DNA from 2 places in the Arthrobacter sp. Y3221160 genome. Region 1 is predicted to be linked to the other one. Evidence: predicted binding sites of a transcription regulator. Region 1 holds the regulator's gene; the other holds the start of a gene.
The links. Region 1 encodes HspR, which represses chaperone genes until heat shock. Its sites were predicted from a motif close to AAGTTGAGTCNNNNNGACTCAACTT; they were not measured.

Region 1 (14,814 bases):
AAATCCGATCCGGGTATGGGCCGGGTCGAACCGCCACTCCCCGGACAGATCAGGAGATAGTTCGGACATGGCAGCGCTCCTCCTCTGGCACAGGCACTGCCTTCCCCAAAGCCAGATGGATGCGCCCGGCCGTCTCCTTCAGCCGCATGCGGCTCGTGTGGTAATTCCAACACATAATGGGACGCAGTGCACCACCTGGGCGCCTGAATTCCGGGGCCGCCCCGGCGACCCGCAGCGGCATCCGACCGGCGGAATCCGCGCCCTATCCCAGCCTGTCAGCGGTCAATAGACTGATGCCATGACCACCGCGAACGAGATGCCTTCATCGACGACACAGCTGCCTGTGGCCGATTGCTGGAAATTGTTCCGCAGCGCTGACTTCGGCCGGCTCGGAGTCGTCGTCGATTCCCACCCGGAGATCTTTCCGGTCAATTACGTTGTGGATCACGGCAGCATCGTGTTCCGCTCCGCCCCGGGAACCAAGCTCGACGCCGCCCTCGCCGGCGAAGTGGTTTTGGAGGTGGACGGCTTCGATCCGGCCACCGGCGTCGCCTGGAGCGCCGTCGCGCGCGGCAGCGCCCAGCGGATGAGCAGCATTGAGGACGTCCTGGAATCGGCAATGCTGCCGCTGTTCCCCTGGCAGTCGGGCGAAAAGAACCATTTCGTCCGCATCGTTCCCACGGTGGTCACCGGACGGCGTTTTGTGGTGCCGGCATCGGCCCGCCGCACGCCGGGGCTCAGCGACAGCCGCCGGCTGCAGATCGAGTAGCCGCCCGCATGGCCGGCCGGCCGCACCGACGGGTCAGCGCCAGGTGACGGGTCCCGGCTGATAGCCGGGAATGTAGCCCGGGAACGCCCGGTCGGTGGGCACGATCTGTTTGCCCAGCGGCGTCAGGGACACCGGAATCATCTTGAGGTTGGCGATCGCCAGCGGGATGCCGATGATGGTGATCGCCTGCGCCACCGCCGTCAGCACATGCCCGATCGCGATCCAGATGCCGGCGACCAGCAGCCAAATGATGTTTCCCAGCGTGGACATAAAGTAGGTGCGCCCGCCGCGGTCCACCACCATGCGGCCGAACGGCCACAGCGCGTAGCCCGCGATGCGGAACGACGCAATGCCGAACGGGATCGTCACGATCAGCAGGCAGCAGACGATGCCGGCCAGGAAGTAGCCCAGCGCCAGCCAGATGCCGCCGAACAGGAGCCAGATGACGTTCAGGAGTGCCTTCATCCCACCATTCTGGCCACGGACGCGCTCGGCCGCCATACGGGACGTCCCTGAGTGTCCCCCGATCTGCCGTTGGGGCGCGGGTCGTCGGTGGAGCATCGCAGCGCGGCCCCCGGCACGACGAAACTTCCCTGTCGAAAATTAAAGGCCGCAGGGCGGCCCCTTCCGTACGGAGGGGCCGCCCTGCGGCCTTCGGCTCTGCGCCCGGCCTAGCTGGTCCGGCGCTTTTCCTGCGAAGCCGGCGCCGTGGCGCGGCGCGGGCCGCGGCGGGCCGGACGCTCGGAAGCCGGAGTCTCCGACCGGAAGACCGGGCGGGTGCCGCCGGCCGTAGAGCGCTGCGGACCGCCGGCGGTGCGCGGCGCGCCGCCCGACCGGGCCGGGCCGCCGGAACGCGCCGGCCCCGCACTGCGGCCGCCTGCCGCGGTGCCCGACTGGCCGCGGCGCCCGGCGGTATCCGCCCCGGCGGCGCTGCGGTGGCTGCCGTGGCTGCGGGCCGCAACGTCCCGGCCGGCCTGGCCGCGGTTTTCGCCGCGGGCCGGCTGGCGCTGGCCGCTCTCCGGACCGCCGGCGCGTGCGGCGCCGGAGGCCTGGCGGGCTTCACCGGAGCGGGTCCGTCCGCCGCGGCCGCCAGACCGCATGGCCCGCTTGCGCTGGGCGTTGGCGCCGGTGGAAGTGCCGCCGCCGTGCTGCGGCAGGTTCGCTGCCTGCTGCTGGGCCCGCAACTGCGGATCGACCGGTGCGGCCACCTCGCCCACCAGTTTCACCAGCAGGTCCGAGGACGCGGTGACGCTTTCGAAGGCTACGTCCACGCCGGCCGCCTTCATCAGCTTGCCGACTTCCAGCCGTTGTTCCGGCAGCGCCAGGGTCACGACGGTGCCGTCGGAACCGGCGCGGGCGGTACGGCCGGAACGGTGCAGGTACGCCTTGTGTTCGGTGGGCGGATCCACGTGGATCACCAGTTCCACCTCGTCCACGTGCACGCCGCGGGCGGCCACGTCCGTGGCGACCAGCACGCGCACATGGCCGGAGGAGAACTCGGCGAGGTTGCGGTCGCGGGCGTTCTGCGACAGGTTGCCGTGCAGGTCCACCGCCGGGATGCCGGCGGCGGTGAGGGCCTTGGCCAGCTTCCGGGCGTGGTGCTTGGTGCGGGTGAACAGCACGCGGCGCCCGGCTCCGGCGGCCAGCCGGTTGAGCACCTGCTTCTTTTCGGAGGCATCGCGGGTTACGAGCACATGGTGTTCCATGGTGGTGACCGCGGCCTGCGGGTCGTCCACGGAGTGAGTCAGCGGGCTGGACAGGTAACGCTGCACCAGCTTGTCAACGCCGTTGTCCAGGGTCGCGGAGAACAGCATGCGCTGCCCGCCGGCCGGGGTGGTGTCCAGCAGCTTCTTCACCACGGGCAGGAAGCCCAGGTCGGCCATGTGGTCGGCCTCGTCCAGGACGGTGATTTCCACCGATTCCAGCGTGATGATCTTCTGCTTCATCAGGTCTTCGAGCCGGCCCGGGCAGGCAATCACGATGTCGACGCCGGCGCGCAGCGCCTTTTCCTGGCGTTGCTGCGAGACGCCGCCGTAGATCACCGTGGTGTTCAGGCCCAGCTCCGACGCCAGCGGCTCAATGGTGGCATTGAGCTGGGTGGCCAGCTCACGGGTCGGCGCCAAGACCAGGCCCAGCGGGCGTCCGGGTTTGCGGAAATGGGCGGCCTCGCGCTCGGCCAGCCTGGCGACCAGCGGCAGCGCGAACGCGAGCGTCTTGCCGGAGCCGGTGCGGCCGCGGCCCAGCACGTCCCGGCCGGCCAGCGTATCGGGCAGCGTCTCGGTCTGGATGGGGAACGGGGCGTCGATGCCATCGGCAGCGAGCTTCGAAGCAAGGGCCTTGGGCACGCCAAGGGCAACAAAAGTAGTCATAAGAAAGTGAGAATGTCTTCCGGTCAGTGTCCCCGCGGCAGGTTAGCCCAGGGTCGCCGAAGAAAAATCAGACAGTGCCAACCGCCCGGACCTGTCCGGTCACGTCGTTAGACGGAAAGCGGCGGCGCAATTGAAAGCGTTCATCGACGCAGGGAAACGCGTCAAAGTGCGCCTCCGAGTAGCACCAGTCTAGCAGCACGTCCGGGCCGCCCGCGCACGGGCGATACTCTGGTGGGGATGACCAGCGACTCCCCCACCCCTGATTTTCCCGCGAACGACGACGGTGCGCGCCTCGCGCAGCCCACCCACCTCGCCCGTCCGGTCAGCTTTGTGCGCCGCGGATCCCGGCTGCAGGGCCGCCGCCAGCAGGCCTGGGACGAATACGGCCCCAGGTTCGCCGTGGACCTCCCGCGCCACGGCGGCGACACCACCGTGGACCCGGACTATGTCTTCGACGCGGCGGCAGCCTTCGGACGCGAGGCACCCCTGATGGTGGAGATCGGATCCGGCCTCGGGGAGGCCGTCTGCCATGCGGCGGAGCAGCACCCGGAGTGGAACTTCCTGGCCCTGGAGGTCTACCGGCCGGGGCTGGCGCAGACCCTGCTGCGGATCGGCCAGCACGGCCTGTCCAACGTGCGGGTGGCGCAGGTCAACGCGCCTGACGCCCTCGCGAGCATGCTGCCCGAGTCCTCGGTCGCCGAGCTCTGGGTGTTCTTTCCCGACCCGTGGCACAAGACCCGCCACCACAAGCGGCGGCTGGTGCAGGAGAGCTTCGCGGACCTCGCCGCCCGCGTCCTGCAGCCGGGCGGAATTTGGCGCCTGGCCACCGACTGGTCCGACTACGCGATCCAGATGCGCCGGGTGGCCGACGCCTCGCCGGACTTTCGCAACCTGCATGCCGGCGAGCGCACCGGCAAGGACAGCCCGCTGACCCAGGTCTGGGAAAGCGGCGTGGAAGGCGTGGTGGGCGGCGCCCCGGTGCGCGAAGGCAAGATCCCGGTCAGTACCGGAAATGCCAGCACCGGTGAAGGCATGGATGAGCACGGCGGCTGGGCGCCCCGCTTCGACGGCCGGACCATGACCAGCTTCGAGCAGAAGGCCCACGACGCCGGGCGGATGATCTTCGACCTGGCCTACCGCCGGAACTGATCCCCGCCTGAGCTAAACCGCACTGGACCCCGCGGGCTCAGTCCGTAACCACTGCCGCCAGCGTTGTGTCCGCCCCGTTGCGCAGCTCCACCTGGACAATCTCGTCGGTGGCCATGGCGCAGGCTGCGGTGAGCGTGGCGCGGCCCGCCGGCGTCGCCTGCCAAGAGGCCACCTGGTAGGTGTAGCCGGTGTCTCCTGTCACCCAGAGGGTGAGTAGTCCGTCCCGCGGCAGCTGCTCCCCCGCTACCTGCATCTCGGTGCCCCACGCCTTGTGCACCAGCGCCAGCTCCAGCTGCAGGCCGCCGTCGGCGGTCATCACATAACTCTCCGTCGCCGGCGGCTGCTGCTGCTGGGTCAGCAACGGCCCGATGGCCGCCCCGGCGACCAGGCACACGCCCGCCACCGCCGCCACCAACCCGGCCCACCGCCGTCGCTCCTTCCGCCGCCGGCGGGCGAGTTCGTCCACCAGTTCCCGGGTGCGTTCCTCGACTTCGTGTTGCGGCGGTGCCGCCAGCTCCAAGGCGGCGTCGCGTGGCAGCGCGTCCAGCAGATCGGGCAGCGTTTCCAGCTCCGCGGCCTCCCGGCGGCACGCGGGGCAGGAGGCCAGGTGTTCTTCGAAGTCCGCCCGTTCGCGGCGGTCCAGTCCGCCCAGCACATAGAGGCCGAGCAGTTGGTGCTGTTCCTCGTTGGCATTCACTGCTGCCCCACCCCCATCTCGTCCAGTACGGCACGCAGGGCCTTGGCCGCGTAGAACGCCCGCGACTTCACCGTGCCCAGCGGAATGCCCAGCGACCGGGCGGCTTCGGACGACGTGAGCCGCTGGTAGTGCAGGGCGAGGATGATGTTGCGGTGCTCGGGGCTGATGCGTGCCAGCGCTTCCTCCATGACCACGCGGAGCAGGAGCCGCTCCAGCTGGTCTTCTTCGCTGGCCGGCTCGTCCTCGCCCAGGCCGGTCTCGCCCGGCCGCCGGGTGCGGCGCCGGTAGCCGTCGATAATGACATGCCGGGCGGTTTGGTAGAGGTAGCCGCGCATGTTGTCGGTTTCCGGGCCGCGCTTCCACACCCGCAGGATCGTCTCCTGCACCACGTCCTCCACCTGGTCCGCGTCGGAGGTCGCCGCGCGCACGAACCGGCGCAGCGCCGTGGCGTGGTCGCGGTAGAGGCGGGCCACGGCCTCGTCGTCCAATGCCACGGCCGCCTCCTTCCTCCCGGCAGCCCCGGCCGCCCCGCCGGCGGCGGACGTCCCAGTGCAGCGTCCCACGCGGCGTCCTACCGGGTACGACGACGGCGGCGGCGTTCCGGTTCATCCAGCCCGCGGGATCCACTCCGCCCGACGTTGAACCATTGTGGGTGCGGCCGGCGTCTTTGCCAATAGCGGGCCGCGCGCCCCGCGGCACGACGTTCCGGGCACCGCCCGGGAGACCGCAAAAGGAACCCCATGAAAATCACGCAGACAGCCGCGGCAGCCCTGCTGGCCGCCGCCATGATGGGCCTCGCCGGGTGCGGAGGAGGCTCGGGTACGGAAACGCCTGCCGGCCCGGAGGCACCGCCGGCAGGCGAGGCGCCGACGACGGGCGCCCCCGGAATGACCACGCCGGCGGCGCCGGAGACAGACGGCGGGGAGACCGGCGGCGCGCAGGCATCCGGCGCCGCCTCTACCCTCACGACGGCCGAATCCGACCTGGGCGAAATCGTGGTGGACGGCGAAGGCATGACCGTTTACTACTTCACCAAGGATGTCCCGGACTCAGGCGAGAGCGCCTGCACGGGCGACTGCCTGGCCGCGTGGCCGCCCGTGCTGGCCGAGGAAGAGCCGGAACTCGACGGGGTCACCGCGGAGGTGGGCCTCATCGACACCCCGGACGGGCAACAGCAGGTGACGCTGAACGGCATGCCCATCTACTACTGGGCGCAGGACAAGGCCCCGGGAGACACGACCGGACAGGGCGTGAACGACGTCTGGTTTGTGGTCGCCCCCGACGGCGAAATGATCAAGTAGCTCCACGCCGCCATCCTGCCCGCAGCCGCCTGCCCGGGGCCGGCAGCTGCGGGCGTCCGATCACAGGCGCCGGCCGGACGGGTCAGCGCTGCGGCCGCCAGACCATCAGCGCCTGGCTGCGCGGACGCGGCCGCTGGCCGCGGGCCAGCGTCACCACGTCGCCGGCGAGGCCGGCGGCGAACACCCGGCTGGAGTCGGTGCCCCGGCGCTGCCGTGCCATCAGTTCCTCGGAGAGGTCCCGGACCTGGGCCTTGAGCGCGGCGACCTCGTTTTCCAGCTGGAGGATGCGCTTGATCCCTTCCAGCGAGACGCCCTCCTGGGACAGCCTCTGGACCTCACGCAGGGTGTTCACGTCCTTCTGCGAATAGCGGCGCTGCCTGCCCCGCTGGCGCGACGGAGAGACCAGGCCGAGACGGTCGTACTGGCGCAGCGTCTGCGGGTGCATGTCCGCCAGTTCGGCCGCCACCGAAATCACGAAGATCGGCGCGTTCATATCGATGCTCATGGTGCTCTCCCTCCTGCGCTTCGCGCGTTTCCCCTCCGGACTGTCCCGACCTGTCGTAACTTCCCGCTACAGCCTGGCCTTGGCGGCAAGATTCCCGCGCGGGTCGGACCCGGCAGTCGCCGCCGCGAAGGCGTTAACCGCGTCTTCGGCCTCTTTCCCAAGGTTCTGCGGGACCACCACGTCGATGGTCACGAGCAGGTCGCCGGTGTTCTTCGAGGTCTTCACCCCGCGTCCCTTCACGCGGAGCGTTCGGCCGGAGGGTGTTCCTGCCGGCACCTTGACCTTGACGAATTCACCCGTCAGGGTCGGCACGTCGATCTGCGCGCCCAGCGCGGCCTCCGGGAACGTGACCGGGACGTGGATCCGGATGTTGTCGCCGTCGCGCTGGAAGAACGGGTGGGGCTTGACGTTGACGGTCACCATCAGGTCGCCCGCGCCGGCGGGGCCGGCCTGGCCCTTGCCGCGGACGCGGACCTTCTGGCCGTCTTTAATCCCGGCCGGGATCCGCACGTCGATCACTTCGCCGCTGGGTTCGCGCAGCCCGATGGTGGTGCCGTTGATGGAACCGGCGAAGGAAATGCTGGTGGTTGCGGTGCGGTCGGCGCCCCTGCGCGGGGGCTGCTGCTGCGGGAAACCGCCGAAACCGCCGAACAGATCGGCGAACTCCGGCGGCACGGTGCCCGCGGAGCCGGGGCGGGTGCGGGTGCCTTGGCCGAACAGGTTGCCGAAGATGTCCTCGAAGCCGCCCGCGCCCGGCCCGCCGGCGCTGCCGGGACCGCCGGCGCTGAAGCGCGCGCCGCTGCCCATGGCGCGGATCGCGTCGTACTGCTCGCGCTCCCCCGGGTCCGAGAGGACCGAGTAGGCCTCGGAGATGTCCTTGAACTTCTTTTCCGAACCCTCATCCCCCCGGTTGGTATCCGGATGGTGGGTCCGCGCGAGCTTGCGGTACGCCTTCTTGATGTCCGCGTCGGATGCGTCCTTGGAGACACCGAGGATCTTGTAGAAGTCCTTCTCGACCCAGTCCTGGCTAGCCATGCAGGCGCCTCCTTTCAGTTGTCACAAAGTCTATGGGCACCGGCGCCCCCGGACGGTGACGGGTTGGCCTCCGAGCGTCCGAAGGCCAACCCGTCATCAGGGGCTGGGCGCCGTGGCGCCCGCTGCCGGTGTCATTCTGCCGGTACGGCTACCACTACCTGGGCGGCGCGCAGTACCCGGTCGCCGGCCCTGTAGCCCAGGCGCAGGACCTGGCTGACGGTGTCCAGCTCCACCTCGGCGTCGGGCTGCTGCATCAAGGCCTCGTGGATGTTCGGGTCGAATTCGACGCCGGTCTCCTCGATGCGGGCCAGACCGTAGGTCTTGAGCACACCGTCCAGCTTGGTGGCAATGGCCGCGAACGGTCCGTCCGCGAGATCGCCGTGCTGGCGCGCCGCGTCGATGTCGTCCAAGACGGGCAGCAGCGAGTTCAGCACGCCGATGACGGCCATCTCGCCGGCCACGGCGCGGTCGCGTTCCACCCGCTTGCGGTAGTTCACGTACTCCGCCTGCAGCCGGAGCAGGTCGTTCTTCAACTCCTCGGCCTCCTGCGACGTGCTCCCCTGGGCAACAGATTCCCCGGCCGGGACCTCGGCCCCGTTCAGGATCTGCTCCGCCTGGGCCAGCGCGTCGGCGTCGGCGCCCTGGCCGGCCGCGGGGGTTTCTCCCGCGGCCTGCCCGGCGTTCCCGGCTGCTCCCGAAGCGCCGCGGACCTGTCCGGTTTCCGGATCGATCTTGCGGTTGTCGCGGAAGTTCACCGGCTCGCTCTGGTGTTCTTCTTCGTTACCTTTTTCCGCCATGGTTACTTCTTCTCGTCTTCGTCGACCACTTCGGCGTCCACGATGTCCTCGTCGGCCGCACCGGAGCCGGCATCGGAGGCACCGTCGCCGGCGGCCGCACCGTCACCGGCCGCGCCGGAGGCCTGCGCCTGCGAGTAGATGGCCTCGCCCAGCTTGGTCTGGGATGCCTGCAGCTTCTCGAACGCGGCCTTGACCTCGTCGTCGTTGTCCTGCTTTTCCAGTGCGGACTTCAGGGCGTCGACGTCGGCCTTGACCTCGGTCTTGACCTCTTCGGGCAGCTTGTCGTCGTTGTCGGCGAGCAGCTTGTCCACCGAGTAGGCCAACTGCTCGGCCGAGTTGCGGACGTCGGCGGCCTCGCGGCGCTTCTTGTCCTCGGCGGCGTGCTCTTCGGCCTCCCGCACCATGCGGTCGATGTCATCCTTGGACAGCGCGGTGCCGCCGGTGATGGTCATCGACTGCTCGGCGCCGGTGCCCTTGTCCTTGGCGGACACGTGCACAATGCCGTTGGCGTCGATGTCGAAGGTGACCTCGACCTGTGGCACGCCCCGCGGCGCCGGCGCGATGCCGGTCAGCTCGAAGGTGCCCAGCGGCTTGTTGTCGCGGGTGAATTCGCGCTCGCCCTGGAAGACCTGGATGGCCACGGAGGGCTGGTTGTCATCCGCGGTGGTGAACGTCTCGGACCGCTTGGTCGGGATCGCGGTGTTGCGCTCGATCAGCTTGGTCATCACGCCGCCCTTGGTCTCAATGCCCAGCGACAGCGGGGTGACGTCGATCAGCAGGACGTCCTTGCGCTCGCCCTTCAGGACGCCGGCCTGCAGGGCGGCGCCAACGGCCACGACCTCGTCGGGGTTCACGCCCTTGTTCGGCTCCTTGCCGCCGGCCATTTCCTTGACCAGTTCGACGACGGCGGGCATGCGGGTGGAGCCGCCGACCAGCACGATGTGGTCGATGTCGGAGACCTTGATGCCGGCTTCCGTGATCACGTCGTGGAACGGCTTCTTGGTGCGCTCGAGCAGGTCCGCGGTCAGGTCCTGGAACTTGGCCCGGCTCAGGTGCTCGTCCAGGTGCACCGGTCCCTCCGGGGTGACGGAGAGGTACTGCAGGGAGATGTTGGTGGAGGAGGCCGAGGACAGTTCCTTCTTCGCCTGCTCCGCCGCTTCCTTCAGGCGCTGCAGGGCGATCTTGTCCTTCGACAGGTCGGCGCCCTTGGACTTGGCCTGCTGCAGCAGGAAGTCGACCACCCGCTGGTCCCAGTCGTCGCCGCCGAGACGGTTGTCGCCGGAGGTGGCGCGGACCTGGATGGTGGAGAATTCGTCCTCGTCCTTGCCGACTTCCAGCAGGGACACGTCGAACGTGCCGCCGCCGAGGTCGAAGACCAGGATCAGTTCGTCTTCCTTGCCCTTGTCGAGGCCGTAGGCCAGGGCCGCCGCGGTGGGCTCGTTGACGATGCGCAGCACGTTCAGGCCGGCAATTTCGCCGGCTTCCTTGGTGGACTGGCGCTCGGCGTCGTTGAAGTACGCCGGCACGGTGATCACCGCGTCGGTGACCTTCTCGCCCAGGTAGGACTCGGCGTCGTGCTTGAGCTTCTGCAGGATGCGGGCGGAGATTTCCTGGGCGGTGTAGTTCTTGCCGTCGATCTCCACCTTCCAGTCGGTGCCCATGTGGCGCTTGACCGAGGCGATGGTGCGCTCGATGTTGTTGACGGCCTGGCGCTTGGCGATCTCGCCGACCAGCACCTCGCCCGACTTGGAGAACGCGACGACGGACGGCGTGGTGCGGCCGCCCTCGGCGTTGGCGATGACGGTGGGTTCGCCACCCTCCAGAACTGAAACAACGGAGTTGGTGGTTCCGAGGTCGATACCTACTGCACGAGACATACGCGTGTCCTTCCTTTGCGGCCGCCGCAACGGCCTGGATTACTGTGGGCGGCCCGACCCCCGGAGTATCCGGGTGGCGCCGCGGTGGGCGGCAGCCGATGTGAGCCTTCTGCACTCAAGTTTACTCGGACGACAGGCTTTGTCAATCAAGTTGAGCGCATCAGACTCAACTTCTGCTCCGCCGGGTCCCGTGGGAGGCCCCGCCGGGACAACTTGGCCGGCCACCAGATCTTCGGTCCGAGGTCGTAGGAAAGCGCCGGGATCAGCAGCGACCGCACCAGGACCGTGTCCAGCAGGACCCCGAACGCCACGATGAACGCCAGCTGGACCAGGAACAGGATCGGGATCACCGCGAGCGCGGCGAAGGTCGCCGCCAGCACCACGCCGGCCGAGGTGATGACGCCGCCGGTGGAGCCCAGCCCCCGCAGGATGCCGGGCCGGGTGCCCAGCCGCAGGGATTCCTCGCGCACCCGGGTCATCAGGAAGATGTTGTAGTCGATGCCCAGCGCCACCAGGAACACGAAGCCGAACAGCGGCACCGATGCATCCGCCCCCGGGAAGCCGAAGACATGGTTGAACACCAGCGCCGAGACCCCCAGGGCGGCGAGGTAGGACAGCGCCACGGACAGCACCAGCAGCACCGGGGCCAGGACCGAGCGCAGCAGCAGGATCAGGATGAGCAGGATGACGCCCAGCACCATCGGGGTGATCTTCAGCAGGTCGGCCTGCGCCGTCAGATTGGTATCCAGCGCCACCGCGGTGACGCCGCCGACCAGCGCGCCCGGATCGGCGCCGTCCAGCGCCCCGCGCAGGTCGGCGACGGTGCCCTCGGCGGCTTCGGAGTCCGGCACGTCCCGGAGCGTGGCATTGATCAGCACCCGGCCGTCCAGTTCCACCACCGCGTCGCCGCGGGTGTAAAACTCCGCGGACGCCACGCCCTCCTGGTTGCGGACCACATCCAGCACCTCGTCCCGTGCCGCGGCATCGGCGACGACGACGGCGGGGCTGCCGGTACCGGCGTCGAAGTGCCGGCCCAAGGCCTCCTGCCCGTCGGCGGAATCCGTCTGCACCATCACCAGCTCCGACTGCGGCACGCCGTGCGCCTGCAGTTGCAGCACGCCCAGCGCCCCGGCCACCAGGACCAGCACCGAAGCCAGCCACGTCACCCGCGGCCTGCGGGCAACCAGCCGGGCCACCTGCAGCCAGAGCCCGCGCAGGCCCTCGGTCCCGGCCACGGGGCGGTCGGGCCGCGCGCGGTGCAGGTGGTGGCCGGGACGGGGGACGATCGGCCAGAAGGCGGCGCGGCAGCACGGCGGGCAGGAAGGTCAGCGCGGCCAGCACGGCGAACACGATGCCGACCGCGGCGATCGGCCCGAGGCTGCGGTTGGAGTTAAGGTCCGAGAACAGCAGGCAGAGCAGGGCCAGGATCACCGTGGCGCCGGAGGCTGCGATCGGCTCGACGGACCCCCGGTAGGCGGTTTTCATTGCCGCCCATTTCGACTCCTGCCCGCCCAGTGCCTCGCGGTAGCGGGCCGTGAGCAGCAGGGCGTAGTCGGTGGCGGCGCCGATTACCAGGATGAACAGGATCCCCTGGCTCTGCCCGCTGAGCCGGATCCAGCCTTGCAGGGCGAACCAGTACACCACGAGGATGGCCGCATAGAGGGCGAACACGGAGGTGAGCAAAACCAGGAACGGCAGCAGGACCGCGCGGTAGACCAGCAGCAGGATGACAAACACGGCGCCCAGCGCCACGGCCAGCAGGAGCCCGTCGATCCCGCCGAAGGCCTCCACCAGGTCGGCGATGAATCCGGCCGGTCCGGTCACATAGCCGGTGGCGGAAGCCGGGAGTTCGGCCGCCAGCACGGCGCGCAGGCCGGCGACCGCCTCGCCGGTATCCAGGTCCTCGGGCACCGGGACGATGAACTGCACCGCTTCGAAGTCATCGGACGGAATCGGGCCGACCACCCCGGCGGCGCCACCTCCCGCAGGCCCGATGGCCTCCGACAGCTGTTCGGCCAGCGGGGCATACTCCGCCAGTTGCTGCGGCTGGAGCGGGTCGTCGAATTCGACCACGACGATGGCGGGGACCGCATCGGCATCCAGGAACTGCTCCTGCCATTCGCCCGCGGCGGTGGATTCGGCGCCGGCCGGAAGGAATCCCGCCTGGTCGTTGGTGGAGACCTCGGAGAGCTTGCCGAAGGTCGGTCCGCCCAGGCCCGCGGCGGCGAGCCAGGCAACCACAACCAGGGCGGGCAGGAGCATTCTGAGCCAACGGGCCATGGGAACCGGACCTCTGTCAGTCGACGGACTAAAACAAGCTCCACTATAGAGTAGTTCCAGCGTGGAGATAAGTCTCGGGTGAACTATCCTTGGAGAGGCTGCCGGAGGGAGGAACGTGGCGCACAGTGAAGAGCGGCTGCTGCTGTTGCTGCAGCAGTTCGTCGTGGAGAGCGAACGCTACATCGAAGCGGTCAGCCAGCGGGACGCCCTGCACCGCACCGACCTCAACGCCCTGGCCGCGATGGTCCGGGCCGCCGACGACGGCCGCACGGTGACGCCGGGCAGCCTGCGGAACGAGCTGCACCTCAGCTCGCCGGCGACCACCGCGCTGGTGGACCGGCTGGACCGCTCCGGCCACGTGAAGCGGACCCGCAGCGACACCGACCGCCGCAAGGTGCACCTGGAGCTGACGGACCTGGCCCGCGCCACCGGCGGCGCCATGTTCGCGCCGCTGGCCCGCAACATCGGCCGGGTGCTCTCCGACTATCCGGCGGAAGACCGGCAGCGGCTCGCGGCGTTCCTGGCGGACATCATCGCCGCCACCGAAACGGCCTGCGCCGAAGTCTCGTCGGCCGAGGTCACGTCGGCCGACAAATAGCGCAACATTCCGGCACGGCAGCCGCCTGGCCGCGGGGGCGCGGAGTAGTCTCCCACTATGAAGGACGAGGTCTACTCCCACGGACACCACAAAAGCGTGGTCAAAGCCCATGCCATCCGGACCGCCGAGGACTGCGCGGCCTACCTGCTGCCGGAGCTTAAGCCGGGGATGATGCTGCTGGACGTGGGCTGCGGCCCGGGCAGCATCACCGTTGACCTGGCCGAGCGGGTGGCCCCGGGACAGGTGACCGGATTGGACCGGTCCGACGATGTCCTGACCCAGGCGGCCGAACTCGCCGCCCTGCGCGGAATCGAGAACGCCACCTTCGTCGCGGGCAACATCTATGACCTCGAGTTTGATGACGACACCTTCGACGTCGTGCACGCCCACCAGGTCCTCCAGCACCTGACCGACCCGGTGGCCGCGCTCTACGAGATGCGGCGGGTGGTCAAGCCGGGCGGCATCGTGGCCGTCCGGGACGCCGACTTCCACGGCATGAGCTGGTACCCGGAACTGCCCGAACTCGACGACTGGATGGAGACCTACCAGCAGCTGGCCCGCGGCAACCGCGCCGAACCGGACGCCGGCCGGCACCTCATCGCCTGGGCGCAGGCGGCCGGTTTCCACGACATCACTCCGTCGTCGTCCAACTGGCTGTACGCCACCGAGGAGCAGCGCCGCTGGCAGGGCGAAGTCTGGTCGGAGCGGGTCCTGCATTCCGGCTACGCGGAACAGTCGCTGGAGCGGGGACTGATCGACCGGGCCGGGCTGGAACGGATAGCCCGGGGATGGCTGACGTGGGCCGCTGCCCCGGATGCGTGGTTCCTGATTCCCAACGGCGAGATCCTGGCCCGCAAACCCTGATCCCGCCGGCGGGACGGAAGGACTGATATGCCCGGGCACTACGACGTGATCATCGCCGGCGGCGGCCACAACGGCTTGGTGGCGGCCGCCTACCTTGCCCGCGCCGGGCGGAGCGTCCTCGTGCTCGAACGCGAAGACCAGGTCGGCGGCGCCGCGGTTTCGGCGGAAGTCTTTCCCGGCACCGGGGCCCGCATCTCGCGCTATTCCTACCTGGTCAGCCTGCTGCCGCGTCGCATCATCGAGGATTTGCGGCTGGACCTGCGGCTGCTGCGCCGGCGCTTCTCGTCCTACACTCCCCTGCCCGGGACCGCGGCGGGCCTGCTGGTGGACAACCAGGACCCGGACGCCACCCGCTCCTCCTTCGCCGCGGTGGGCGCGGCCACCGACTTCGAGCCCTTCACCGGGTTCTATCAGCGCACCGGCCGGTTGGCGCGCGCCCTCTGGCCCTCCGTCACCGAACCGCTGCCCCGCCGCTCCGAGGCGCGCAGCAGGGTCGGCGACGACGAGGCCTGGCACGACTTCATCGACCGGCCGATCGGCGAGGTCCTCGAGCGCAGTTTCGGCTCGGATCTG
Region 2 (14,814 bases), 970 kb from region 1:
GCGACCCTGCGCTGGTTGAAATACCCCAGCGTCTTGTCCAGAATGTCAGGCCGGGGGACCTGGTCGGCGTCGAGGATCAAGAGGAATTCCCCGTGGGTCATCATCAGCGCGTTGTTCAGGTTGCCCGCTTTGGCGTGCCGCGGCTTGTCCGCCCAGTCACCGGTGCGGGTCAGGTAGCCCAGCCCGTGGCGGGCGGCCAGTTCGCCCAGCTCCGGCCTGGCGCCATCGTCCAAAATCCAGGTGCTGTGGGGGTAACGGATGTCCCGCGCCGCCAGCGCGGTAGCCATGACGAGGTCCAGCGGCTCGTCGTAGGTGGTGATGAAAACGTCGACGGTGGCGTCCGCAGGCGGTGGCGGCGCTTTGCGCTCCCGGAACCGCCAGACCGTTAAACCAAAGAGTCCGACGTCGATCAGGCTGTAGGTCTCGGCCAGCACCAAGGGGACGGCTATCCACCACGCCGACCAGTTGAGCGAGTCGAGCCATCGCCACGCGAGGTAGTTGGTTCCGAGGATGACCGTCAGAACCACCAGCAGCCGTATGGCAAAACGTTTCACAAGGGTACCGGGCTGTCTGCCGGGCACCGGCGCAGCATCACGGCGGTGATGTCGTCCGCCACCGCGGCGCCGGCCAGGTCCAACACGGCATCGCAGACGTCCCGGACATCGTCACCGGAGCTGGCAACGGCGGCCACCGCGTCCATGGCTGCGTCCACCGAGTCGAAGGCATCGAGAAGCCCGTCGCTGAGTACAAGGAGCGATTCGCCGGGCTCCAGCAGCAGACGGCTTGCGGCCCACGTGCTGCCCGGGACGGCACCGACGGGCGGGCCACCCGAGGGCAGGCGGCGCAGGCCGCCGTCGTAGAGGTGCAGCCCAAGCCCGTGCCCCGCGTCCACGTAGTCGACCGTAGAGTTCCCGGCGTCCAGCCTGGCATGAAAGATCGTGACGAAGGAGTCGGACTGGGCCAGGTCGCTCTCGAGCGACTGGCTCGCCGCCTGGAAGGCCGGGACGATGTCCGCGTGTCCGTGGGAGGCGCGCAACACCGCGCGAACCGTCGCGGCGATAAGGGCAGCGCCCATGCCCTTGCCCATGGCATCGGCGACCGTCAGTTGCAGCCCGTTTTCCGTGGCGCACCAGTCGAAAAAGTCCCCGCCCACGCTTCGGCTGGGCCGGCAACGGCCGCCGATCTCATAGCCTTGAAGTCTCAGGGGCTCGGCCGGCAGAAGGCTGCGCTGAACCTCGGCTGCGCGTTTCTGGTCTTCGCTAGGAATCGCCTCAACGGGTTGGGATCGCGGGCGGCGGAAAAGCGCTCCGATTCTTGCCTGGAGCTCCCGGGGGCTGAACGGCTTGCTGATGTAATCGTCGGCGCCCGTGTTCAACCCGCTGAGCCGGTCCAGCTCCTCAGCGCGCGCGGTAATCATCAGTATGTAGGCGTCGGAAAAGGTCCTGACCTGCCGGCAGACTTCAATGCCGTCCAGATCGGGCAGGTTCAAATCCAACGTAATGAGGTCGGCGCCGCCGTTGCGGACCAGCTCGAGGCCGTCCCGCCCGTTTTCTGCCTCCGCCACCGTGAAGCCTTGGTCGGAGACGATTTGGGCCAGCAACCGGCGGATGTCCGCGTTGTCCTCGACTATGACGGCACGGCGGTTGCTGGGGGCAGCTGGCATGCTTTCATTAAGGCGGTTATCTTCCCGTTTGTCACATCCGTCACTGCAGAATCCGCCCGTGACGACGATATTGGAGTTCGCCGCCATGGAAAAAATCCTCGACCTGCTGACCCTGCATCGGGTGAAGTTCCACGACCTCTCACTGCGCGGGCGGGTAGTGATGAGCCAGTTGCCGCTGTCCATCACCATGCTGTTCCTGGGGGTGGGCACGTGGCTTTTTTCTCCCCCGCTCCTGGTGAATCCGCTCTTTGAACTCAGCATGGTGCTCAACGCGGTACTGCTGGCGGCGTGTTTCCTCGTTCCGTGGGAGAAGCTGCCGTACCCGTCGTTCCTGATCATCCCGCTGCTGGATTTCATTCCGATCGGCCTGCTGCGCGAAGGCGCCGGGTCGCTCCTGACAGGGGTAGGGCTGCTGGCCGCTTTCCCGGTGATCTGGCTGGCGGCCTCCGGACAACTGCCGCGGCTGTCCGTCATCGGGGGCGCGCTGGCCGCCCTGGCGATGGTGTGGATTCCGGTGTTCCTCAAGCAGCCTGCCGTCACTTTCGATGCGTTAATCCACCCGCTGCTCATCCCCTTCATGATGCTGGCCATCGGAATCACCGTCCGGGTCATGACCGCGAGCATGATGGAACAGCAGCAGGTGGTCGAGGCCAAGGACGCAAGGCTCCGCGCGCTGCTGGAAGCCAGCGACAAGCGCGAACGGCTCCTGTCAGCCGTCGTCAACGCCGTGAACGTGGGGGTCCTGGCCGTCGATGAGGACGGCAACCCGACTCTGCGCAACCGTCGGCAGGAAGAGCTGCGCCGCCTGGCGCTGCCGTCGGGCGACGAGGACGCGCCGGAATCCAGGCTCGAGCTCTATGCCGACGGAGGCAAATCGGTTATGCCCGTCCAGGATCGGCCCATCCGCCGCGCACTGCGCGGCGAGTCGTTTGCCGAATACCTGGTCTGGTTCGGCCGGCCCCCGCGGCAACGGGTACTCTCCGCGTCCGCCCAGGCGATGGTCGACGGCAGCGGCCGGCGCGAAGGCTCCGTCCTCGCCTTCAACGACGTCACGGAACTGGTGTCCGCGCTGGAAGCGAAGAGTGATTTCCTGTCCAGCGTGTCCCACGAACTGCGAACTCCGCTGACCTCCATCCAGGGGTATGCCGAGTTGCTGGCGCTGACGCCGGACTTGCCGGAGAACATGGCGGCAGGCCTGGACACCATCCTCCGCAATTCGCACCAGCTGCTCGCCCTGGTAAAGGATTTGCTGGGGACGGCCGCCGGCTTCTCCGAGCTGCAGCCGGTTCCTGCGGATCTCGGGGATATTGTCGCGCAGGCCGCCGCAGCAGCAGAACCCCGGGCCGCCGCCGGCGGCATCACGCTCGCCGTACAGGCGCCGCCTCCCCTGCGGGTGGTCTGCGACCCGGCGCGGGTCCGGCAGGTGTTGGATAACCTGCTGTCCAACGCCATCAAGTATTCCCCGCAGGGCGGTGACGTCACGGTCAGCTGCACCGGCGGCGACGAAATGGTTCGATGCGAGGTAGCGGACCGGGGCATGGGGATGGGTGCCGAGGAGAGCCGCAACGTCTTCACGCGGTTTTTCCGCAGTCCCGCCGCCCGCCGTAGTTCCATCCCGGGGCTGGGCCTCGGACTTGCCCTGTCCAAGGACATCGTGGAACGGCACGGCGGCAGCATCAGCTGTGAGAGCGAGCCCGGCCGGGGCAGCGTCTTCACGTTTACCCTGCCCGTAGCGGGGCCGCCCCGGGACGATGAATCCGAAGCCGATAAGACCAGCGTCCAAGGCGCCACCGTCGGCGCCCGGCAAGAGCCGTAAACCCCGCCGCCCTGCCGCAACCTGATCGTGCAGACCATCGGGCACGCCACCACGCTGCCCGCCAGCTGCCGGGTCGGCTTCTTCCCGCTCAAGCTCACCGCAGCGGGCGGCGCCCCTGTGCGCGACGTCGCCTGGACGTAGCTGCGAACGACGGCGGGGCCCGCCTTCTACAGGTGGGCTCCGCCGTCGTTGTGGTTCTGGCGGTTTCAGTCCTTGGGTGTGGACTTGGCGGGGTCGACGAAGGGCTTCTGGACGACCTGGCCTTCGCGGACTCCCTCGGGCGTGTGGATGGACAGCGTGGTGCCTTCGCCGCTGAGGTCGATCGGCACCATGGCCAGGCCGATGTTCCGTTCAAGCCGCGGGGAATGGCAGGCGCTGGTGACCTCCCCGATGGGGGAGCCGTCGCCGACCGAGACCGGGAAAGGCTCGATCATGGAGCCGTCGTTGTAGCTGCCCAGCGGCTCGCCGCCAATCTCAACGCCGACCATCAGCCGGTCGATGCCCTTCTCCCGGATGCGGCCGAGCGCTTCCTTGCCCACGAAGTCCGCTTCCTGGTCCAGATCCACCATCCAGTTGTAGTCGTAGCCGACCTCCAATGGGTTGGTGCCGAGGGTGATGTCGCACCCGTAGGCAAGCATGCCCGCCTCAATCCGGCGGATGTGGCAGGGACCAATGACCCGCAGGTCGTGCGCCTGCCCGGCTTCCCAAACGGTGTCCCAGAGGCGCCCGGCGTTTGCGGTGGCGTTGTAGAGGTAGATCTCGTAGCCGACCTCGCCGGTGTAGCCGGTCCGGCTGACCACCACGTCCATGCCGTTGAGGGTGTGGTGCTGCATGTAGTAGTACGGCATGTCCAGGATCTGCGGGCCGAACAGGTCGGACATCAGCCCCTTGGCCTTCGGGCCTTGGACCTGGACGGGCGCCACGTCCACCTCTTCCACGGTGACGTCCCAGCCGCCGGCGTGCGCCAGGCCCATGGCCCACAGGTGCACGTCGCTGTCCGCCAGCGAGAGCCAGAACTTGTTCTCCTCCACGCGCAGCAGGATGGGGTCGTTGATGATGCCCCCGTCGGCGGCGGTGATGAAGGCGTACTTGCACTGGCCCACCTCGCACTTGGTCAGGTCCCGCGGGGTGAGCATGTTGGTGAAGTCGAAGGCCTGCGGGCCGCTGATCTGCAGCTGCCGCTCCACGCCGACGTCCCACAGGGTGACGTCGTTCAGCAGCGACCAGTACTCGCTGACCGGGTCGCCGTAATGGCGCGGGTGGTAGGTGTGGTTGTACACGCTGTAGGCCGCGACGCCGTGCTCCCGCGACTTCCAGAAGTAAGGGGACTTGCGCAGCCGCGTGTAAAGGGTGATGGCCGGGTTGGGGTTAACGCGGGACGAATCGGTGCCGTTGAACTGGGCGGAGCCAGAATCGAGAATCTCCGACATAGGGGCTTCCTCCTTCGAGGTTCTGGCGCCAGCCGGACCTGAGGAGTTGCGCATGATGCGCAACTTTGCGCCATCTGAGACTGCCATGGTGGCAGTCGCTCCGCATGGGAGTCAAGGGGCAGCGCCAGCCGGTTGCGCGGCGCCGCGGCGTCCCATCTTCGGCGCGGGCCCAGGTCGCGAGGGGCTCCACCGGCCGTCATCATTCCCGGGGACATCGGCCGCATGCGTGAGATAATTGAGGCAGCCAAGCTCGCGGGTTCGGGGCGGGTCCATCCGCATGGATCCGAGCCGATCCGCGTGCTCACAATGTCGAAGCCCCGGTCTGCGGGCCGCAGTTTCGACCCGTGGGACGACCGTCTGGCGCGAGGGCCCCCAGGGCGCTCCGTCCACTGATGTCGAGTGTGGCGCTCGTGCGAATCAGAGGACTCTTAGATGCTTTTTGCTGAAGGTCAAACCCTTGTTCACCCGCACCATGGTCCGGCCGTTGTCCGCGGCATCAGGACCCGGCCCCTGCGGCAGGACGCGGAATGCCGCTACGTCATGCTGGAGGTCAAGAACTCGAACCTGACGGTCGGTGTCCCGCTGGAGCGTGCCGAGCAAGTCGGGCTGCGGCCGGTCTTCGACGAGGGACAGTTGGAGGCACTGTTCGACGTGCTGCGCGCCGCGTCGCGGGAGGAGGATCCGCAGTGGTCCCGGCGCTTCAAGGACAACCAGGAACGGCTCCGTACCGGCGACATCTTCGTGATCGCCGGATTGGTGCGCGACCTCGTCCGGCGGCTGCACGCCAACGGCAGCATGTCCCACGCCGAGAAGGACATGATGCAGTACGCCAAGAAGCCGCTCGTCACGGAAATTGCGCTGTCCAGGGGCATCGACCTGCAGGAAGCCGAAGAGATCCTCGACGCCGTGGCGACCGGTTTGGTGCCGGAGGCGGAGCATTTGGCCAGCGCCTGAACGACGACGGCGGGCATGGCGACGGCGGGCTTGACGACGACGGGCTAGACGGGCGGCGCGCATGACGCGCCAAGCCCCGAAGGGTCAGGCGCGGACCAGTCGGGACGTCGCGGCCAGGTCATGGATGGCGTGGTCGTACGCGATGGTGAGCGCGCCGCCGTCGTGCTGGAACTCGTGGTTGGCGCCGTCAAGCACGCCATACGCCCCGTAGTTTTCCTCCCACGAGCCGTTCAGTGCGAACTTGAACGCATACCGGCCGGCGGGCAGCTCGGCGTCCAGCTTCCACAAGCCGTCCGTGGCGTCGAAGCGCATCTGCACCGCCCCGTCGGCCGGGTCCCAATCCTGGTCGGCGCCGAGCAGCACGCCAAAGTCGCCCACCACGGCGACTCCGGCGGGTTGGTCGGCGGACAGGGCGGGCTCCGCCGCCGGCGGCGACGGTTCCGGCAGCGGGGTTCCCGCCGCGAGGGCCGCGGCCAGTTCGGCCGCATCGGGAAAGGCGGTGACCGCCCGCAGCCCGTCCTCGGTGATGGCCCACCCGCCGCGGCCCTTCGACATCCAGCCGGCTTTCACCAGCCGCGCGGTCGCCGTCGTCAGGTTTTTGAAGCCGCGGGGCACACCGCCGCTCAGCAACTCCTTCTCGTGCGCGGTCGGCGGTACGCGCCGCAAGGCCTCGCTGATGACGTCCCTGGCGTCAGGCCGGGTGCCGGTTGCGGCTGCCGCCGCCAGAATCTCGAGGACAGGTTTGAGACGCAGATGGGTTTTGAGCATGGCCGTGGCTCCTTCGCGGGGCTGCCGGAACTGGTGACGCTCCCAGTCTGTTACCCGGCCGTGCCGAGCACCACTATTTGGCGTTGTGTGTCGGCTCCCCTAGACCTTGATGACCACCTTGCCCCGCACCTCGCCGGCCTCCAGGCGGCGGAGTGCTTCCGGCATCTGCTCCAGCGGATAAGTGTGGTCGAGCACGGGCTTCAGCTGCCCCGAGACGATCAGCTCACTCAGCCGTTCGAGGTCCGAAGCCGCCTGGCGGGCCATGAACATGACAACACGCTGCCGGTTGAAGAGGGACAGGATCATTCCGCCCAGCGGCCTGAACAGGCCGCCCGTCCAGCGGTCGCCGTGCTCGCCGCCGACGATAACCGCCGTGCCGTCCGCTGCAAGAGCCCGGCGCACGCGCGACAGGGACGGGTTCCCGGCGATGTCCACGATCACGTCATACTTGTGTCCTGCTACCGCAAAGTCTTCGCGGGCGTAGTCGATGACGCTCCCGGCACCGAGGCTCCGCACCAGCTCCGCCTTGGCGGCGCTGCAGACGCCGGTGACCGTGGCGCCCAGGGCCGTGGCTATCTGCACGGCGTAGGTGCCGACGCCGCCGGAGGCCCCCGTGATGAGTACGCGGTGCCCGGCCTGTACGCGGCCGGCGTCCCGCAGCGCCTGCAGCGCTGTCACGCCGGAGACCGGAAGGGCCGCTGCCTGCTCGAAAGTCAGGTCTGCCGGCTTTCGGGCCAGCAGCGACTCCGCTGCCACCGCAAATTCCGCGAAGGAACCCTTGCCGAAACCGAAGACTTCGTCTCCGATCGAAAATTTCGTGACGGCACTTCCTACCGCCGCTACCGTTCCCGCGACGTCAAGCCCGGGGACCGGGTTCTTCGGGGACTTCCACCCGGAGACGGCGCGGACCGGGTACGGCAGGCCGGTGGCCATGTGCCATGTCCCGCGGTCCAGGCCTGCGGCGCGGACCTTGATGAGGACTTGGCTTTCGCCGACCTCCGGTACTGCGATTTCTTCGGGGTGCAGGGCATCGGTGATTCCGTACCGGGTCTGCACTATGGCGCGCATGGTGGGTCTTGTGGGGTCGGGGGAGCCGCTGCCGGGAACCGGCTGCGTGTTCGCGGCCGAAGGGGTGGATTCTGTTGGTTCCATGGGACTTCCTTCTCGAGGACGTGGATGATGTGGAGCCCAAGTACTTCGTACAATGTACGAAGCTACCGTACAAAGTACGAGAATGCTATAGTCGCGGGAACAATGATCAAAAAACCGGGCAGCGCCCCCTCGCAACGTGAGCCACTCAGCAGGGAACGGGTGCTTCGCGCCGCGATGGACATCGCCGACGGCGGCGGGCTGGCCCGCCTGACAATTCGTTCACTGGCCCAGGCAGTGGACGCCAAACCGATGTCGCTCTACCACCACGTGCGGAACAAGGACGAGATCCTCGACGGCATCGTCGACGCCGTCTTCGAAGAGATAGAGCTGCCGGTGCCGGGCCGGGAGTGGAAGGCGGAGTTGAAGCGGCGTGCCGCCTCCGCCCGCGACGTGCTGCGCCGCCACCCGTGGGCCATAGCCTTGATGGAATCGCGCACCGCGCCGGGACCGGCAAACCTGCGCCACCACGATGCGACCCTGGGGACCCTTCGGGCTGCCGGGTTCTCGCTGCCGCTGGCGGCCCACGCCTATGCGGTGCTCGATGCGTACGTTTACGGGACGGCTCTCCAGGAGGCATCGTTGCCTTTCGACGGGCCGGACAGTCTGGCGGAGGTCGGCGGGCCGATGGTGGAGATGTTCACCGTCGAGGACTATCCACACCTGCGGGAGTTCGCCGTGGAGCATGTGCTGCAGCCCGGATACGACTTCAGCCACGAGTTCGACTTCGGCCTCGACCTCATTATCGGCGGCTTGGCGGCGTCGCTGCCGGGCCGCTCCGGGACTGGCGAAGAGTCACCAGGGCGGGCCGAGGCGCCCTCGCCCTGAACCACGGGGTCGCGGGCGAGGCCATGGGCACCGGAACCCTGGAACGCGATTGCAGGCAGGAGGGCCCGTGAGGCCCCGCCTTTATTCCGCATTGTCGTTGGCCTGAACCGGAGCGGCGGGACACCCCGCTCCGGTGGAGTGCCCCGCCATCGCTCCGGGGTTGCGATTGGTGCGCGCGGGCACATCAACCGCGCCCGGCGTCAGTCGCCGCCGCTATGCCGCCGCGGACATGCTGTCTGCCGCGACGCGCAGCCCGTCGTCGCCGGCGGCCACGCGGATTCGCCCGCCGTCGGCAACGGCCTCGGCCACCAGCAGGTCCGCAATCCGGTCATCCAGCTCGCGCTGGATCACGCGGCGCAGGGGCCGGGCGCCGTATTCGGGCTCGTAGCCGGCCTCTGCGATCCAGGCCACGGCGTCCTCGCCAACCTCCAGCGCGATGCCCTGGGCCGCCAGCCGGACTTCGGTCTTGCGCAACTGCAGCCGCACGATGGAGCGCAGCTGCTCCTGGTCCAGCTTGCGGAACAGCACGATCTCGTCGATCCGGTTCAAAAACTCCGGCCGCATGGTTTCGCGCAGCCGGCCCATCACCCGGGCGCGCAGTTCCTGCTCGCTTCCGAAGCCGTCCATCCCGTCGTTGGCGGTGAAGCCCAGCGCTCCGCCCTTGCTGGCCAGGAACTCCGAGCCGAGATTGGAGGTCATGATCACCACGGTGTTGCGGAAGTCCACGGTGCGGCCCTGCCCGTCGGTAAGGCGTCCGTCGTCGAGGACCTGCAGCAGGAGATTGAACACGTCCGGGTGGGCCTTCTCCACCTCGTCCAGCAGCACCACAGAGTACGGGCGCCGGCGGACGCGTTCGGTCAGCTGGCCGGCCTCGCCGTAGCCGACGTAGCCCGGAGGGGCGCCGACCAGCCGTGAGACGGTGTGGCGCTCGCCGTATTCGCTCATGTCGAAGCGCACCATGGCGTCCTCGTCACCGAACAGCGACTCCGCCAGGGCCTTGGCCAGCTCGGTTTTGCCCACACCGGTCGGGCCCAGGAACAGGAAGCTGCCGACGGGCCGGCCCTCGTCCCCCATGCCGGTGCGGTTGCGCCGCACGGACCTGGCGATAGCGGTCACCGCATCATCCTGGCCAATCACCCGGGCGTGCAGGTCCTCCTTTAACCGGGCCAGCCGCTGCCGGTCGCCCTGGGTCAGCCGGGCGGCCGGAATGCCGGTGGCGCGGGAGATGATTTCGGCGATCTCGGCCTCGCCCACCACATCGGAGGACGCGCCGGGGCGGGCCCCGCCGTCGTGGTCTTCCGTGGCACCCGGGGCCGACTGCCGGGCGGAGGCGGCTTCCAGCCGGGCCTTCAGCTCTTCGATCTCGTCGCGCAGCTTCGAGGCGTCCTCGTAACGTTCCTCGGCGACGGCGGCGTTCTTGGCCGACTCCAGCTCGGCCAGCCGGCCGCGCATGGCCTCCACGTCAACGCGCGGGCCGCGTCGCAGGCTCAGCCGCGCGCCGGCCTGGTCGATCAGGTCGATCGCCTTGTCCGGCAGGAACCGGTCGGTGAGGTAGCGGGAGGACATCTCGACGGCGGCACGGATGGCTGCCTCGGTGTAGGCCACCTGGTGGTGTTCTTCGTAGCGGTCCTTGAGACCGGACAGGATGCGGACGGCGTCCTCGATCGAGGGCTCGCCGACCATGACGGGCTGGAAGCGCCGCTCTAGGGCCGGGTCCTTCTCCACCTTGCGGTATTCGCCCAGGGTGGTGGCGCCGAGCAGGTGCAGTTCGCCGCGGGCCAGCCGGGGCTTGAGAATGTTGCCGGCGTCCATGCCGCCCTCGCCGCCGCCGGCGCCGATCACGGTATGCAGTTCGTCGATGAACACGATCAGTTCGCTGCTCGCGGCGCTGATCTCTTCCAGGGTCTTGGTCAGGCGTTCCTCAAAGTCGCCGCGGTAGCGGGTGCCGGCCAGCATGCCCGGCAGATCCAGCGACACCACACGCTTGCCGCGCAGCTGTTCGGGGACCTCGCCGGCCACGATGGCCTGCGCCAGCCCCTCGGCGATGGCTGTCTTGCCCACGCCGGCCTCGCCGATCAGCACCGGGTTGTTCTTGGTCCGGCGCGCGAGGATTTCGATGGTCTGGGCAATTTCGTCCGCGCGGCCGATCACCGGGTCCAGCCGGCTCTCCCGGGCCTGGGCCGTCAGGTCGGTGCCGAACTGGTCCAGCATGGGAGTTTCCGACCCGGTGCCGGTGCTCTGTTGCGGGCCGGTTGCAGGGGTGGGGCCGTCGGGCTGCGCCGCAGCTGTCTCCGCCGCGTGCTGCAGTGCCTGCGGGGTGACGCCCGCGCCGGCCAGGATCTGGCCGGCGGGGGTCTCCTGGTTCAGCACGAAGGCGGCGAAGAGGTGCTCGGGGTCGATGTAGGTGGAGCCGAACGCGCGGGCCACTTGGTGCGCGTCCAGCAGGGCACGCTGCGCCGACGGCGTGAGCGACGGCGTTTCCTGGGTCGGGCCGGTCTTTTCCGGCAGGCCCTGCTCCGCGGAACGCGCGATGGTCTGCGGGTCCGCGCCGGTCAGCTTGATCTGGCTGGCGGCCGGCTCCTGGCCGACCATGACGTGCAGGATGTGCAGCCCGTCCACCTCGATGTGGCCGAGGCCTGCGGCGAACCGGGCTGCCTGCGCCAGCACCTCATGGGTGCGGCGGCTGAGCAGCCGGGTGAGGTCGACCGTGCGGGATTGGGCCGCCCGCTGGCCCTGCAGGTAGCGGGCCAGGAACTCGTCGAATGAACCGTTGCCGGAAGCTGGTCCGAAGAACAGTGGCATGGATAATCCTCCTGTGGAACGTGAGTGCCTTCGACTCATGTTAACGCCTCTACGGCAGGATTATTCCAGAAGCTACCCGAACTTGAGTGCAGCTGGCTCATATGTAGGCCACGGCAGGCCGGTGCTACTGTTGGATTCGAAGCTTTGTTCGAAGACGGGGGTCGGGATGTTCGGTGTAGAGCAGCCGTCGGATGCGTCGGCGGGCCCGGAGATGGGCAGCGGAGCGCCCGAGGAGGCGCGCGGTTTCCCGTCGCCGGCCAGGGACTACTTCCACGGCGGCATCGATCTGAACCGGCACCTGATCCGCGACCGCACCAGCACCTTTGTGATGCGGGTGGCCGGAAACTCGATGGCCGCGGCCGGGATCAGTGATGGCGATGAGCTGATCGTGGATCGCTCTTTGACCCCGCGCGACGGTTCGGTAGTGGTGGCGGTGCTGGACGGGGAACTGGTGGTCCGGCGCCTGCATCTCACCGCGGACGGCGTGCGCTTGCAGGCGGACGACGGCGGCGTTCCCACCGAGGTGGGCGAACTCGCCGACCTGAGCATCTGGGGCGTCGCCACCCGTTGCCTGCACCATGTCTAGCGCCCCCGTGCCCGGGGCCGGCGGGGCGACATCCGGCCAGCCGTCGGGCTCCGGCGGAGCGACCTCCGGCCGGCCCGGCGATCGGATCGCGCTGGTGGACGTCAACAATTTCTACGTCTCCTGCGAGCGGGTCTTCGATCCGTCCCTCGAGGGACGGCCAGTCGTCGTGCTCTCCAACAATGACGGCTGCGTGGTGGCGCGCTCCGAGGAGGCCAAACAGCTGGGGCTGAAGACCGGGACGCCGTGGTTCCAGGTGGCGCCGCGGGCCAAGGCCTGGGGGCTGGTCGCGCGGTCCAGCAACTACGAGCTGTACGGGGACCTAAGCGCCCGGGTGATGGAAGTGCTCGGCCGGTTCGGGGCCTGGCAGGAGGTCTATTCGATCGACGAGTCGTTCCTGGGCCTGCCCGGCGACGAGGCCCAGTTGCTGGAGACTGCCGGCCGAATCCGTGCCGCAGTGATCCGGCAGGTGGGCGTGCCGGTCAGCGTCGGCGTGGCGCAGACCAAGACCCTGGCGAAGTTCGCCAACCACGTTGCCAAACGGAATCCCCAGATGGCCGGAGTGTGCTCGCTGGGCTCGATGCCCGCTTCCGACATCGCCTGGATCCAGTCACGCGTCCCGGTCACCGGGCTGTGGGGCGTGGGCGGACGGACGGGGAAACGGCTGAACGCCCTCGGGATCGATTCGATCGCAGACCTCAAGGCCGCCGACCCGCAGGCAATCCGAAAAAAGTTCTCCGTGGTGCTGCAGCGAACCGTGCTGGAGCTGAACGGGACGCCCTGCATCCCGCACGCGGAGGAGCGGGCCGACAAGCAGCAGATCATGTTCTCGCGCAGTTTCTCCACGCCGGTGACCACCCTCGAGGAGATGGACCAGGTGATGGCGGTCTATGCCCAACGCGGGGCGGCCCGGATGGCGGCCGAGGGACTGCGCGCCTCGGTGCTGACGGTGACTGCGGGGACCAGCAGGTTCGCCGGCGGCGAGGCATCGTTTCCCGCGGCCAGCGTCACCCTGGCGACGCCCACTCAGGATCCGATCCAGCTGACCAAGGCTGCCGTGGCCGCCATGCGCGGCTGCCTGACTCCGGGCGCCCACTATGTCCGGGCAGGGGTCCTGCTGTCGGGGCTGGAGCCCGCGGTCGGCCAGCAGACCTTCGACCCCTTCGTCAGCGATTTGGAACAGCGGCACATCGGCGACCTGCTGGGCGCGGTGCGTACCAAGTTCGGCGAAGCCTCGATCGGCCTCGGTCAGGGCGGGCTGGCGGCCCCCGCGGCGTGGTCAATGAAACGCGAATTTTCCTCGCCACGCTACACCACCGAGTGGAGCGACCTGCCGGTGGTCAAGGCGGATTAACCGGCTGTGCACCGGGTCGCGCCGCAGCGGCGCAACGGGCATGGCAGCGGCTGAACAGGGGCACGGCAGCGGCCGTATCTGGACGGCCGCTGCCGTGCCCGCGGTGGATCAGTCGCTCGGGCTCGTGTCGGTGGTGAGCCCGCGGTCGTCCGGCGTTTCCTGGTCCTTCTCTTCAGCCGGCCCGGGCGCGATGTTCATGCCCTCCTTGCCCTCGGGCTCGGGGGCGGAATCGGCCGTTTGCTGCTCCTGAGCATCCGGCGGATCTGCCGCGGTGCCCGACTGGTCCCGCGGACCTTTGACCTGGCCGGCGTCGTTCTCCGTCATGCCAGTCCTTCCCTACTGCCGTCGATGCAGGCGGAGCCCCGGCGAGGGGCCCGGCCCGCCAGAATCCCGGGCGGGTTACACTCCGGGCGGGCGCAGGTCGTCGTCCCTGTTGAGGGTGGCGGGTCCGTCCGGCATGGTGCCTCCCTCGCCCGTCCAGCTCTGCCCGAGTTCGTCGTTCTGCGCCGGATCCGACATCGTGGTGTCGCCCAGGGTGGTGCCAGTGGTGTCGCCGAGGGTGCTGGTGCCCGTGGTGCCGCCGGCGGTGGTGGTGGGGCCGGTGGTGCCGCCGTCGTCCTTACCCGAACCGTGGTTGCCGGGCAGCTTGGAGGTTGCCGCGGACCCTGCCTTCTTGGCCGCTTCGGTAACACGGTCGGCGACGCCTGGTGCCTTTTCCTTGACCAGGTCGGTGGCTTCGTGCACTTTTTCCTGGACCGCTGGGTTCTGCCAGAACTCCTGACTCTTGGCCTTCAAGGAATCGTAGGCGGACCTTCCGGATTTCGAACCCAGGACGAATCCGAGGGCGATGCCGGCGCCGAATGTGAGTTTCCCTTTCACAGCGTGCTCCTGTCTGTAGACGGTTGATGGGCGGTGCTAGGTGGAGGTGCGGGCGGTGCCAGTCAGCCGGGGAAAGGCGCGTTGGGCGCGTCCCCGCGGCCGTCCTGGTCCTTGTCGCCGTAGGCCTTCTTGACCAGGTCGTCGGCGAGTTTCTCGTCACCGTGGACCGGGATGTGGGCCTCGTTGACTTCCTTGTCGATGCCGCCTGCGTCGGCGGGAGTCAGAGTGTCGTCATTCGCGTCGTCCGGGTGTTCCGGGCGCCGCTCCTCGTTCGGATTCATCAGGTCCTCCTTCTCGAGCGGGTCGTCCTGTGGGATCAGACCGGGCAGCTGCGCTCTTCGCGCGGCTTCCCATGGGGCCACACTACGCGCCGGTCTCCGGCTTCGCACGGGTCCAGCGGCTGCGCGGGCGCATCGCGGGGGATTCCGTGACACCTCCGGCCCCGGCCATTCCCGCCAGGACTTCACGGATCGCCGACAACGAATCCACCTGCGGTATCCAGCCGAGTTCGTCCCTAACCCGGCTGGTGTCCATGACCGGAGCGTAGCGGGCCATGTCCACCCAGCCGGGGTCGCTGGCCAGCAGCCG

Region 2: a site for HspR is predicted at 11,428-11,452, ahead of AC5RWG_RS12330 (ATP-dependent Clp protease ATP-binding subunit). Genes of this name have one in related genera too.

Annotation. Positions count from the first base shown of each region.
Region 1 covers NZ_JBNHHU010000001.1:1,669,285-1,684,098, forward strand. Annotated here, with positions in the region: gene AC5RWG_RS07740 (YceI family protein) at 1-69, opposite strand, end outside; gene AC5RWG_RS07745 (pyridoxamine 5'-phosphate oxidase family protein) at 299-769, shown strand; gene AC5RWG_RS07750 (YccF domain-containing protein) at 803-1,234, opposite strand; gene AC5RWG_RS07755 (DEAD/DEAH box helicase) at 1,441-3,138, opposite strand; gene trmB (tRNA (guanosine(46)-N7)-methyltransferase TrmB) at 3,376-4,287, shown strand; gene AC5RWG_RS07765 (anti-sigma factor family protein) at 4,325-4,984, opposite strand; gene AC5RWG_RS07770 (sigma-70 family RNA polymerase sigma factor) at 4,981-5,478, opposite strand; gene AC5RWG_RS07775 (COG4315 family predicted lipoprotein) at 5,725-6,285, shown strand; gene AC5RWG_RS07780 (heat shock protein transcriptional repressor HspR) at 6,368-6,790, opposite strand; gene AC5RWG_RS07785 (DnaJ C-terminal domain-containing protein) at 6,857-7,825, opposite strand; gene AC5RWG_RS07790 (nucleotide exchange factor GrpE) at 7,957-8,622, opposite strand; gene dnaK (molecular chaperone DnaK) at 8,625-10,499, opposite strand; partial or broken gene AC5RWG_RS07800 (MMPL family transporter) at 10,646-12,779, opposite strand; gene AC5RWG_RS07805 (MarR family winged helix-turn-helix transcriptional regulator) at 12,895-13,377, shown strand; gene AC5RWG_RS07810 (class I SAM-dependent methyltransferase) at 13,435-14,241, shown strand; gene AC5RWG_RS07815 (phytoene desaturase family protein) at 14,269-14,814, shown strand, end outside.
Region 2 covers NZ_JBNHHU010000001.1:2,641,416-2,656,229, forward strand. Annotated here, with positions in the region: gene AC5RWG_RS12290 (glycosyltransferase family 2 protein) at 1-554, opposite strand, end outside; gene AC5RWG_RS12295 (response regulator) at 551-1,663, opposite strand; gene AC5RWG_RS12300 (sensor histidine kinase) at 1,722-3,479, shown strand; gene AC5RWG_RS12305 (glycine cleavage T C-terminal barrel domain-containing protein) at 3,686-4,909, opposite strand; gene AC5RWG_RS12310 (CarD family transcriptional regulator) at 5,342-5,863, shown strand; gene AC5RWG_RS12315 (pullulanase X25 domain-containing protein) at 5,948-6,631, opposite strand; gene AC5RWG_RS12320 (NAD(P)-dependent alcohol dehydrogenase) at 6,731-7,783, opposite strand; gene AC5RWG_RS12325 (TetR/AcrR family transcriptional regulator C-terminal domain-containing protein) at 7,886-8,608, shown strand; gene AC5RWG_RS12330 (ATP-dependent Clp protease ATP-binding subunit) at 8,822-11,410, opposite strand; gene AC5RWG_RS12335 (LexA family protein) at 11,622-11,996, shown strand; gene AC5RWG_RS12340 (Y-family DNA polymerase) at 11,989-13,347, shown strand; gene AC5RWG_RS12345 (hypothetical protein) at 13,456-13,671, opposite strand; gene AC5RWG_RS12350 (hypothetical protein) at 13,747-14,226, opposite strand; gene AC5RWG_RS12355 (hypothetical protein) at 14,289-14,507, opposite strand; gene AC5RWG_RS12360 (NAD-dependent epimerase/dehydratase family protein) at 14,590-14,814, opposite strand, start outside.